One region of the Pseudoalteromonas sp. SWXJZ94C genome, then DNA from elsewhere that is predicted to be linked to it. Evidence: predicted binding sites of a transcription regulator. Region 1 holds the regulator's gene; the other holds the start of a gene.
What was found. Region 1 encodes sigma-54, which starts transcription at its own class of promoters, with help from an activator protein. Its sites were predicted from a motif close to GTTGGCACGNNNNTNGNNT; they were not measured.
Positions count from the first base shown of each region.

Region 2: the regulator sigma-54 is predicted to act here: its motif matches at 3,943-3,961, upstream of I6F65_RS00290 (hemerythrin domain-containing protein).

Region 1 is NZ_JADYXF010000045.1:11,214-17,181, reverse strand. Features, by position in the region: gene I6F65_RS17220 (calcium/sodium antiporter) at 1-67, shown strand, start outside; gene I6F65_RS17215 (KpsF/GutQ family sugar-phosphate isomerase) at 71-1,042, shown strand; gene kdsC (3-deoxy-manno-octulosonate-8-phosphatase KdsC) at 1,043-1,594, shown strand; gene lptC (LPS export ABC transporter periplasmic protein LptC) at 1,591-2,145, shown strand; gene lptA (lipopolysaccharide transport periplasmic protein LptA) at 2,135-2,680, shown strand; gene lptB (LPS export ABC transporter ATP-binding protein) at 2,677-3,402, shown strand; gene I6F65_RS17190 (RNA polymerase factor sigma-54) at 3,472-4,971, shown strand; gene hpf (ribosome hibernation promoting factor) at 4,999-5,286, shown strand; gene ptsN (PTS IIA-like nitrogen regulatory protein PtsN) at 5,291-5,743, shown strand; gene rapZ (RNase adapter RapZ) at 5,763-5,968, shown strand, end outside.
Region 2 is NZ_JADYXF010000001.1:60,679-66,646, reverse strand. Features, by position in the region: gene poxB (ubiquinone-dependent pyruvate dehydrogenase) at 1-899, opposite strand, end outside; gene I6F65_RS00310 (RluA family pseudouridine synthase) at 1,220-2,875, shown strand; gene I6F65_RS00305 (DUF6500 family protein) at 2,919-3,137, opposite strand; gene I6F65_RS00300 (hypothetical protein) at 3,165-3,422, opposite strand; gene I6F65_RS00295 (hypothetical protein) at 3,447-3,704, opposite strand; gene I6F65_RS00290 (hemerythrin domain-containing protein) at 4,003-4,428, shown strand; gene I6F65_RS00285 (plasma-membrane proton-efflux P-type ATPase) at 4,545-5,968, opposite strand, start outside.

The sequences.
Region 1 (5,968 bases):
AGAAGGTGGTTTATTGCTAGTCGCATTTTTGAGCTACCAAGGGTACATTTTTAGTCAAGTAGGGTAAATCATGACAAAACTGAATTTTATAAAACAAGGTCTGCGCGTTCTTGATATAGAACGTCAAGCACTTAGTGATATTACTCAATATGTAGATGAAAACTTTAATCAAGCATGCCAGTTAATGTTTGATTGCAAAGGACGTATTATAGTTATTGGCATGGGGAAGTCTGGTCATATAGGCACTAAAATAGCAGCAACTCTTGCTAGCACAGGTAGCCCTGCTTTTTTTGTACATCCAGGTGAAGCAAGTCACGGCGATTTAGGTATGATCACTTCAAGTGACGTAGTAATACTTATCTCCAACTCAGGGGAGACCAGCGAAGTATTAAATATTATTCCGGTTTTAAAACGCCTTGGTGCAAAAATAATAGCCATGTCGGGTAATACAGAATCTACAATGGCAATACTTGCTAATGTACATGTATGCATTAAAGTAGAAAAAGAAGCTTGCCCTTTAGGGTTAGCGCCAACAGCAAGTACAACGGCAACACTCGCCATGGGAGATGCTATGGCTGTCGCGCTTTTAGAAGCTCGTGGATTTACTGCCGATGATTTTGCTCTTTCTCACCCTGGTGGAAGTTTAGGCAAACGTTTATTGCTTACTTTAAAAGATGTTATGCACAGCGGTACAAACACGCCTATTATTAGTATTTCACAAACTGTAAAAGATGCACTTATTGAAATGTCTGCAAAAGGCTTAGGCATGACGACTATTGTTGACGAAAATCAGCAATTGGCCGGATTATTTACTGATGGCGACCTACGTCGTATTTTAGAGCAACGCATAGATATCCATTCAACACCTATAGATGTTGTAATGACCAAATCATGCACTACGGCAACTCAAGGTATGCTTGCAGCCGAAGCGCTTAATATAATGGAACACAAACGCATTAATGGTTTAATCGTTGTAAATGAGTTAAACCAGCCTATTGGCGCACTGAATATGCAAGATTTATTAAAAGCAGGAGTATTATAAATGCAATTTGAAGAACTCTATCAACCGCTGAGCGATGACGCAAAAGCGCGCGCTAAAAAAGTAAAACTGCTTATATGCGATATTGATGGTGTATTTTCTGATGGTCGTATTTACCTTGGAAACCAAGGCGAAGAGCTAAAAGCGTTTAATACAAAAGATGGGTTTGGTATAAAAGCACTTATTAATAGCGGGTTTGAAGTTGCTGTTATTACAGGGCGTCATTCGCATATAGTGCAACAACGTATGAGCAGCCTAACCGTTCAACATATTTATCAAGGTCAAGAAAACAAACTTATTGCCTACCAAGAGCTAAAAAATAAGCTCAACTTAAGCGATGAAAAAATTGCCTATATAGGTGACGACGGTCCTGATATGCCAGTAATGGAATTAGTCGGTTTTGCAGTAGCTGTTAACGATGCGCATCCACTAATTAAGCGTTTATCGCACTACACTACACAAATGCCAGGCGGTTTTGGTGCTGTAAGAGAACTAACCGATTTACTAATGCTTGAAAACAACAAGCCATTAACTACTCAAGGTACAAGTTCATGAATGCAGCGCGCATAATACTAAGCGTTTTATTCATCAGCTGTATGGTTTGGCTTTGGTACCCTTATTTTACACAAACAAATATTGCAACGCAGGTAGAGCAAGAAGTTGTAGCTAAACCTGACTATATCGCCATAGAATTAAAGCAAACGGCGTATGATGAGAATGGTAAAATTAGCCATAAAGTAACTGCTGCAAAAATGGAGCTGTATCAACAGTTAGGCTTTACCTTTTTTGAAAAACCTATTTTCACTTTATATGACGAAAAGCAAACATGGCGCATCAATGCGGATGAAGCAACGTTGTATGAAGGTAAACAGTTAATTTTAGAGGGCAACGTAGTCGCTAAAAATCTAACTGACAACGCAATGATTGATAAGATCAATGCCGATAATATTCAAGTAGATATAAAGCAACTGACAATGCGCTCCGAACAGCCTGTCATTGTGACTGGACCTAACTTAAAAATCACCGGTAAAGGCCTTGAAGCCGATTTAAAAACTGAAGTGATAAAACTCATTAACCATACGCGAACCATATACTATGACCAATAAAATATTAAAATCACTTATTATTCCTACACTTATACTAGCCTTTAATAGTAATGCAGCAGAACAAAGTACACAACCTGCCGCTAATCAAATATCAATTAGTGCCGACAAACAAGAAGGCCAACTAAAAGCTAATGTAGGTATTTTTGAAAAAAATGTTGAAATTATTCATGGTAACCGTCGCATTACGGCTGACCGCCTCGAAGTGCATAAGCGTGACGAATTAGGTGACAATAAACAGTTATTAATTGCCACTGGCAGCCCTGCGTACTTTGAAGAAAAGCAAGATGACGGCACAATAATGAGCGCAAGTGCGAACGAAGTTCGTTACGATGTAGCTAAGCGTTTTTTAACACTTGTTGGCGATGCACAAGTATCGCAAGCTGGACAAAAAATTAACGCAAAAAGCATTACTTACGATATGCAGCAACAGCTTATTAGTGCTGAAAAAGACGAAAACTCTACCGATCGCGTTCATACTATTTTAGTGCCTATTGAAGCTACAAAAAGTAAAAAAAGCGATAAAGGTCAACCATGAGCACATTAAAAGCAGAGCTGTTAGCAAAAAGCTATAAAGGTCGTGAAGTTGTTAAAAATGTAGGTCTTGAGGTTAAGGCTGGCAGTATTGTTGGTTTACTTGGACCTAATGGTGCAGGTAAAACTACAACGTTTTATATGATTGTAGGACTTGTACCTAGCGACAAAGGTAAAATATCCATCGATGATAACGATATTACTCTTTTACCTATGCATAGTCGTGCTAGATTAGGGATAGGGTATTTACCACAAGAATCGTCAATATTTAGAAAACTGACTGTTTACCAAAACTTAATGGCTATTTTAGAAACGCGTAAATCGTTAAATAAACAAGCTCGAGAAGACACATTAAATAATCTATTGGATGAATTTAGCATTCAGCATATTCGTGATAGCCAAGGTATGGCTTTATCCGGTGGTGAACGTCGCCGTGTAGAAATAGCACGTGCACTTGCCGCCGATCCTAAGTTTATATTGCTAGATGAACCTTTTGCTGGTGTAGACCCAATTTCAGTATTAGATATTAAGAAAATAATAGAACATCTTAAAAACCGTGGGATTGGTGTATTAATTACCGATCATAACGTAAGAGAAACCCTTGATGTTTGTGAAAAAGCCTACATTGTTTCTCATGGGGAGCTAATTGCATCTGGCACTCCTGAACACGTATTAAACGATAAAACAGTACGCGATGTTTACTTAGGCGAGCAATTTAGGCTGTAACATTAACGCCATGTCTTTGAGCATCTGCTAGTATTAATTATAACAACATAAAAGGATTGTTAGAGATAAATGAGGCAATCATTACAGCTGCGCATGGGCCAGCAACTTACAATGACACCACAGCTGCAACAAGCAATTCGTTTGTTGCAACTCAGTACATTGGATCTCCAGCAAGAAATACAAGAAGCTCTTGATAGCAACCCGCTGCTAGAAGTTGAAGAAAACGACTACGCAGAAGATTCTGCTGGCAAAAATGAGCAAAAAGCTGATAACGATGACGTTACTGTTAGCGCATCTGCAGATGATGCTCCTAGCGAATACGAACAAGATAGTGGTGAAGCACTTGCTAAAGATACAGTAAGTGACGACATGGCTATGGATGTTAGCTGGGATGAGTACATGAGTGCTGCGCCTGCATCGTCATCAGGACCAATGCCTGAGGACGAGTCAATATACCAAGGTGCTTCAACCGAAACACTTCATGAGTACCTAATGTGGCAGTTACAATTAACGCCTTTTAGCCCTACTGATGAAGCTATTGCAATCGCTATTGTTGAAGCCGTAGATGATTCTGGTATTTTAACACTTAGCTGTGAAGAAATTTTAGAGAGCTTCAATCAAGAAAACGAAGATGATAACGAAGTCGAACTTGACGAAATTGAAGCCGTTTTAAAGCGTATCCAACTGTTTGATCCGGTCGGTATTGCTGCACGTAGTTTACAAGAGTGCTTGTGTATTCAGCTTAACCAGTTTGATAAAGAAACACCTTACATTAATGAAACAAAAATGATCTTAACCGAGCATATTGATTTATTAGCTGCTCGTGACTATCGTACATTAATGAAAAAAACTAAGCTCAAAGAAGAAGAGCTTAAAGAAGTAATGACACTAATACATACTCTCAGCCCTAAACCCGCTGATACGATTGTTAGAGAAGAGTCTGAGTATGTTATTCCTGATGTGTCGGTTAAAAAAATTAAAGGTCGCTGGGTTGTAGAATTAAACCCAGATAGCATGCCTAAAATAAGAGTAAACAGCCAATATGCTGCAATGTCTCGTACCGTTAAATCTAGTGGTGATAGCCAATTTATTCGCTCACACTTACAAGAAGCAAAATGGTTTATTAAAAGCCTAGAAAGCAGAAACGACACATTGTTAAAAGTAACAAATTGTATTGTTAAGCAACAACAAGGCTTTTTTGAACACGGTCCAGAAGCCATGAAACCAATGGTTTTAAATGATGTTGCTGAAATGGTAGAAATGCACGAGTCGACTATTTCTCGCGTAACAACCCAAAAGTATATGCACACGCCACGTGGAATATTTGAGTTAAAATACTTTTTCTCAAGCCATGTAAGCACCGAAAATGGTGGCGAATGTTCATCTACGGCAATACGCGCTCTGATTAGAAAATTAATCGCAGCAGAAAACTCAGCAAAACCATTGAGTGATAGCAAGATAGCGGATATATTGGCTGAGCAGGGAATTAAAGTAGCTAGACGCACGATCGCAAAGTACCGCGAATCTCTGGCTATTCCACCGTCAAATCAGCGAAAAAGTCTGATTTAAGACGCAAAAACAAAGAGGGTAACGCTTATGCAACTAAACTTAACTGGTCGTCACGTAGAAGTAACCGATTCACTAAAAGACTATGTAAACACTAAATTTGCGAAGCTAGAAAGGCACTCTGATCATATTAATAATGTTCATGTCATTCTCGATGTAGAAAAATTAAACCAAAAAGCAGAAGCAACAATTCATGTCAGTGGTGCAGAATTATTTGCCTCTACTGAACATCAAGATATGTATGCCGCCATTGACTCGTTGATTGACAAGCTCGATCGACAAGTTATCAAACACAAAGAGAAGCTTGCTCGACACTAATATTATGAAATTAAGTTCACTTATATGTCAGGACTGCAGCAAAGCTGCGGTCCTTTTTAATAGTAAAAAAAGAATTTTAGAGTTTATTAGCGAACTTGCTCACAACAAGCTTCCTTACTTATCTCAACAAGATATTCTTAGTGCTTTACTAAGCAGAGAAAAACTAGGTAGTACAGGCATTGGTAAAGGTATTGCAATCCCTCACGGACGAATGAGTGGCGTAGAAGAACCTTTAGCTTTAGTACTTGTTAGCGAAACACCTATTAACTTTGATGCGATAGATAACCGCCCTGTAGATATTTTTGTTGCACTCATCGTACCAGATGGTGATAACCAACAGCACTTAAAGACTCTAGCAACCATTGCTGATAAACTAAACGACAAAGAATTTTGTAAGCAGTTACGCTGTGCAAAATCAGATACAGAGCTATACCAAGTTATTGTTGATCAATCATAATTAATAAAAAAGGTGTTAAATGGAATTAATTATCATAAGTGGCCGATCAGGTTCTGGAAAATCGGTAGCTTTACGCGTAGTTGAAGACTTAGGTTATTATTGCGTAGATAATATTCCACTAAACCTGCTGCCTTCTCTAGTGCGAAGTGTCTCTGACAACTACGACAAAATAGCAGTGAGTATTGATGTTCGAAACTTGCCAAAAGAACAAGAACAGTTCAATGA
Region 2 (5,968 bases), on a different contig from region 1:
CGACCAAGTGACGCAGGCTGATTATCAATTTGCAATATGGTGGTATTTTCAGGATAAAAAGCACGATAAGGAAAACTAGTACCAATCATAAGTAACGTATCGGCTTCTTGCATTGCATGATAGCCCGACGCAAAACCAATAAATCCGGTCATACCAACATCGTAAGGATTGTCGTACTCAATAAATTCTTTACCACGCATAGCATGCACTATCGGTGCTTGTAATTTGTCGGCTAGCGCAACAATTTCGTCGTGGGCATCCTTACAACCAGCACCACACAATAAGGTTACTTTTTTACTTTTATTAAGATGAGTCGCCATTGCTTTAATATCAGATAAAGCAGGGGTATAAGTTGCTGGTTTTGGCACGTTCCATTTTGGCTTGATAGCTTTAGGCATATCTTTTAATGCAATGTCGCCAGGTAGCACAAGTACACTCACGCCTTTGTTTAGTATTGCTTGTCGCATTGCGGTTTCTAGCAGGTACGGCATTTGCTCGGGGCTCGAAACCATTTCACAATACACACTGCATTCTTTAAATAATTCTTGCGGATGGGTTTCTTGAAAATAACTACTGCCAATTTCAGATGAAGGAATGTGTGCGGCAATAGCTAATACCGGTACATTATTACGCTGACAATCAAATAAGCCGTTAATTAAATGAAGATTACCTGGCCCGCAAGAACCCGCACACACCGCAAGCTCGCCTGATAAATGTGCTTCGCCACCAGCTGCAAATGCTGCCACTTCTTCATGACGTGTGCCTAGCCATTCAATTGTTCCCATTTTTCGCAGGCTTTCACTAATGCCGTTAAGTGAATCGCCAGTTACTCCCCAAATGCGCTTTACGCCCGCTTGTTCAAGGGTTTTAGTAATAAAACTTGCGATACTTTGACTCATAATATAGAACTCCTAAATATTAAGTTATTCTGTAAATTGATTTTTTGCCTCTGATCTATCAGATAAGTCATCGTTTCGAAATGCGCTCAATTATTGAGAATCGACAAGCTTAGATATTTTAATAATGATAGATATATTACTACTGAGACTTTACTAACAAACAATACTCCTAGGTTTGCTGCGCCCCCATACTGATACACATAACATGAATGCGCGCTTTAAAATCGAGACGAATAAACTAGCCCGAGATTTTTAGTGGCTTAACTATGAATATGTTATTATGCGCCTAATTATTTCACTGAATACTTTATGTTATCTTTATGCCAAATTCTGCTACTTGCTTTACGTTATTTGCTCAAAATATTGACCAATTTTTGCTCCCAGAAAAGTTTACGTTCCCTTTTTATTACGAGCCACAACCTCTAGCTATTAAAGCGGCAAAGCAACTACAGCAACAACTTGAAATGCTGCCACAACTGCACGAAGAAAACGCGGGTAAAATGTTTGGCGTATTAGTGGTACAAAACGATGCGCAGCAAGTAGGGTTTTTAGCTGCTTATTCAGGGCAACTAGAAAGTGAAAAAGCAGGTATAAACTTTGTACCGGCTGTTTCGAGCATACAACTACAAGATGATATTTACTCAGAACAAAGTAAAATAATTAACGACATTAATGCACAAATTGATCAGCTAGAAAACAGCAAGCAGTTAGCGGTTACCAAAACACAGTTAAACGAAGCAACAATCACTTATCAAGAGCAGTTGTTAGCACAGCAAGCTGTAATGCAGTTAGGCCGATTACAACGTAAAAAACAGCGCAATGAAGCAAGTGCAGAACTTAGTGAAAGTGATTTTGAATTATTAAAAACAAAGTTAGCTAGTTTAAGTATTATCGAGAAAAAACAACTACAAGCACTTAAACTTTACTGGCAAAATAAAATAGATTTACTTAAACACACCTTAGCAAAAACTACAGATGAAATAAGTCATTTAAAAAAGCGCCGTAAAACGTTGTCGAAAAGCTTACAAAAAAAATTATTTGCACAATATCAATTTTTAAATGCTAACGCAGAAGTAAAAGATCTCAATGGTATTTTTGCTGAGTTACCAGCACATACCCCGCCCGCAGGTTCTGGTGATTGTGCCGCGCCTAAATTGCTGCAATATGCGTATAAACATAACCTAAAACCTATTGCGATGGCTGAGTTTTGGTGGGGTGCTGCGCCTAAGTCGGCTATTAGGCAGCACAAAAATTATTATCCGTCTTGTTACAGTAAATGCCAGCCCATTTTGAGCCATATGCTTAAAGGGCTTAACGTTGAAGACAATCCATTATTAGTTAATCCTGCACAAGGTAAGCATCTTGAAATTATTTATAAAGATGATGACTTACTCGTGGTAAATAAACCAGCCGAGTTTTTATCTGTGCCTGGCGTTAATATTGAAGACTCTGTTTATATGCGTATTAAAACGCAATTTCCAGAAGCCTCTGGTCCCTTAATTGTGCATAGATTAGATATGTCGACTTCTGGATTATTGATGATCGCACTTAATAAACGAGCGCATAAAGCCCTGCAAAAGCAGTTTATAGAACGCGTTATTGAAAAACGTTATGTTGCATTGGTCGCAGGAAATGTAATTGAAAATAGCGGAACGGTAGACTTACCATTAGTGCTCGACTTTGATGATAAACCACGTCAAATGGTGTGTTACAAAAATGGTAAGCCATCGCTTACAACATGGCATGTTTTAGAGCGTAAAAACAATACAACCCGATTGCAGTTATACCCTAAAACAGGTCGAACCCACCAATTAAGAGTACATTGCGCCCACAGTTTAGGTTTAAATATGCCTATTGTTGGCGATACTCATTATGGAAAAAAAGCCGACAGATTACATTTACACGCTGAGTATTTAGCGTTTACTCACCCAATAACGCAAAAACGATTAGAGTTTGAAGTAGCTGCTGATTTTTAGATACTAGGAGCGTATTAATCTTTGGTGGCTGCAAGGTAGTTAGTTAAAGCCCATCTAAAATCATCTGTTTAATTTTATGCGCTTTTTCAAAGTGATCTAACTTATGAGTTTGTATCCACCATGTAGCCGCTTCCATAAGTAGCTCAGAGTCGTCATTTTTATTAGCAAAAAAAGCATAAAAAGAAAGTCCAACATTTTCGCCTTTGCTTGCTATTTTTTTATCGCACACTGTGATTATTTTTGTTCTTAACGATTCACGCATAAATACCTTGTTTAGTTTTATTCTTCACTAATTAAACACGCCATTTAAAAAACTAGTCAGAAACTCTAAAATACTTCTGTCTACTATGCCATGGTTTTCTATTTTTTTGTTTTTAGCATTTACTTGCATAGCTTTGCACTCATTTTTTAATTGTTCTACCGTGTGTGCTTCAACCTCATATGCAGTATCAGCTTGCTGCATACATTTTGAAGACCCTGCATAGTCAGGCGATGCACAAGCACTTAGTAGCAAGCATAATAAAAACGTAATAAAAAGCTGTTTCATATTTACCCTACCTAAACGTAAATGTTAGTTTGTTGCCATTTCAATCGCAATAACAAAAACTTCAAAAAAGAATAAACCAACTGCATCTGTAAAAATGTCATTTTTATGATTTGTTTCGATTTTAGCGCTCATACATTGATTATAAACTTCGGTACTTGTTTGAGCACCATTGTTATCGGTCGAATTAGCTTCTTCTATGCACTCATCCGAATCAGTATGTATTGGCGAACTACAAGCACTTAATACAAAACATAGTGAAAAAACAGCAATAAATTTTTTCATGTTTATCCTTAAACTTAAAATATTTTCCTATCTTTAAATTTTATTTTAGCACCGTAATAATAGGCTTTCCTATCCAAATTTTGTAAGTATCTGTAGAAGTAAACTTACTCAATATTTATACTTTTGTGCTGTTTTACTCTTTGAAATAATTGCATTAGTCTCTCTGTAAAATTTACAGATTAGTGCTATAAAAAAACAAAAATATAAATATAAACCCAATAATTTCAAAAGATTAACCTGTGGCATTGCACTTGCTTCTAATCAAATAAGCAATCAATAGTAAGTAAAAGGATTAATTATGAACATTTTTGAAGCGCTACGTCACGATCATGATAAGCAACGAGAATTAGTTGATGCACTTATTCAAACCCACGGTGAAACAGACAAACGCCATACTTTAATGGACGAGCTAAAAACAGAATTAGAACAACACGCAAAATTTGAAGAACGTTACTTTTACAACCCACTTATGTTTGATGACTTAACTCATGAAAAAGCGCGCCACAGCGTAGCTGAACATCACGAAATTGATGAATTAATTGAACAACTTGAAGATACCGAAATGAGCTCGTCTGCATGGTTAGTTGCAGCTAAAAAGTTGCACCATTTAGTACATCATCATTTAAGTGAAGAAGAACACGAAGTATTTCAATTAGCGGGTAAAACACTAACCGAGGGGCAAAAACAAAGTTTAGCAAAGCAATATAACGATGCAATGCACTAAATATTTTGTATTTGTGAGTACCCCTATTCACAAATAATTGAACCACCTTATATACACTCCCTTGTGTACTATTGGTTATAAGCCACTTGGCTTATAACCATTTTTAAGCCTACGCTCTAACTCTTCTCTAGTAAGGGTGCTTCTGTCGGATCAAAAATTCGATACGCCACTAGCTTTAAGCCATCGTTAATAAAAAACCACACCAAAGCATATGCCCACACAGCAAGTGCCCATCCCCATCCTAGTGGGGTCATAAACACGCCATAAACAGCAATAAGTGTTGCTATAACTTGCGTGCCAAATACGGAGACCATTAATATAGCAGACGGTTTAATAGACCAAAATGGACCTCGGGTACGCGCTAAAAATATAGTCAAATGCCCTGCTACAGAAAGTAATAAGTACATTAATGTTTGAAGATGAGGACGGTCGAGTTCAAATACTTTATCGCCCAAGTAAAATAAACCAAAGGCTGCAATTGGCCCTACAATTCCCAGCACAGATGCAATACCCAAAACGAGCCGCATATTCCATGTTTCGGGCTTATTTTGATAATGCACATTGTCGTATGCAATAGACAAAATGGCGGCATCGTTAAGTAAAGCAAGCATTACAATCATGACTGCGGTTAACGGATAAAAATTAAAAAATAATATCGCCATTGTCATAAAAAGTAGCACGCGCAGTGTTTCAGCAACCCTGTAAATAGCGTAACTGTTCATGCGTTGAAATATTTTTCGGCTTTCTTTAACTGCATCAATAATAACCGATAAGCCATCGGTCATTAACACAATTGATGCTGCTGAACGCGCTGCATCTGTAGCGCCCGATACAGCAATACCACAGTCAGCTTTTTTAAGTGCTGGCGCATCATTTACGCCATCTCCTGTCATACCAACAATGTGCCCTCTATGCTGAAGCACATCAATAATATGGTATTTATGCTCAGGGAATACTTGTGCGAATCCGTCAGCACTCTCGATAGAATCATCTAACTGCGTTGTTTGATGGTGTTCAGTTGCACCAAATCCACTAGCATCAAGAATGTTTGTCCCTAAACCCAGTTTACTTGCAGTTTCGCGCGCAATGGCAACTTGGTCGCCCGTGACCATTTTAACGCTCATACCCATTTCTTTTGCATCGGCAATGGTTTGTATTGCTTCTTCACGCGGTGGATCAAAAAGCGGCAATACGCCTATAAATTGCCATTTACCTTGCTCGTCTGTTTTAGCAACCGCTAAAGAGCGAAACCCACGCGCTGCAAATTCATCTATCGATGCCTCAACTGCAGTTTTAACTGCCTCAATATTAGCCGACAAAGCTAAAATAACCTGCGGTGCACCTTTGGTCACTTTAAACGTTTTGCCATCAGCATTTTTAATTAATGCTTCAGTACGTTTGCTCACAGGATCAAATGGCTGAAAATGCTCTATATGATAAGAATCTAGATGCTGCTCAGCTTTTACACTTTGTAATACTGCTAAGTCAATCGGATCGTTATTTTCTGAGCGAGATGCTAATGCCGCGTACAATATAACTT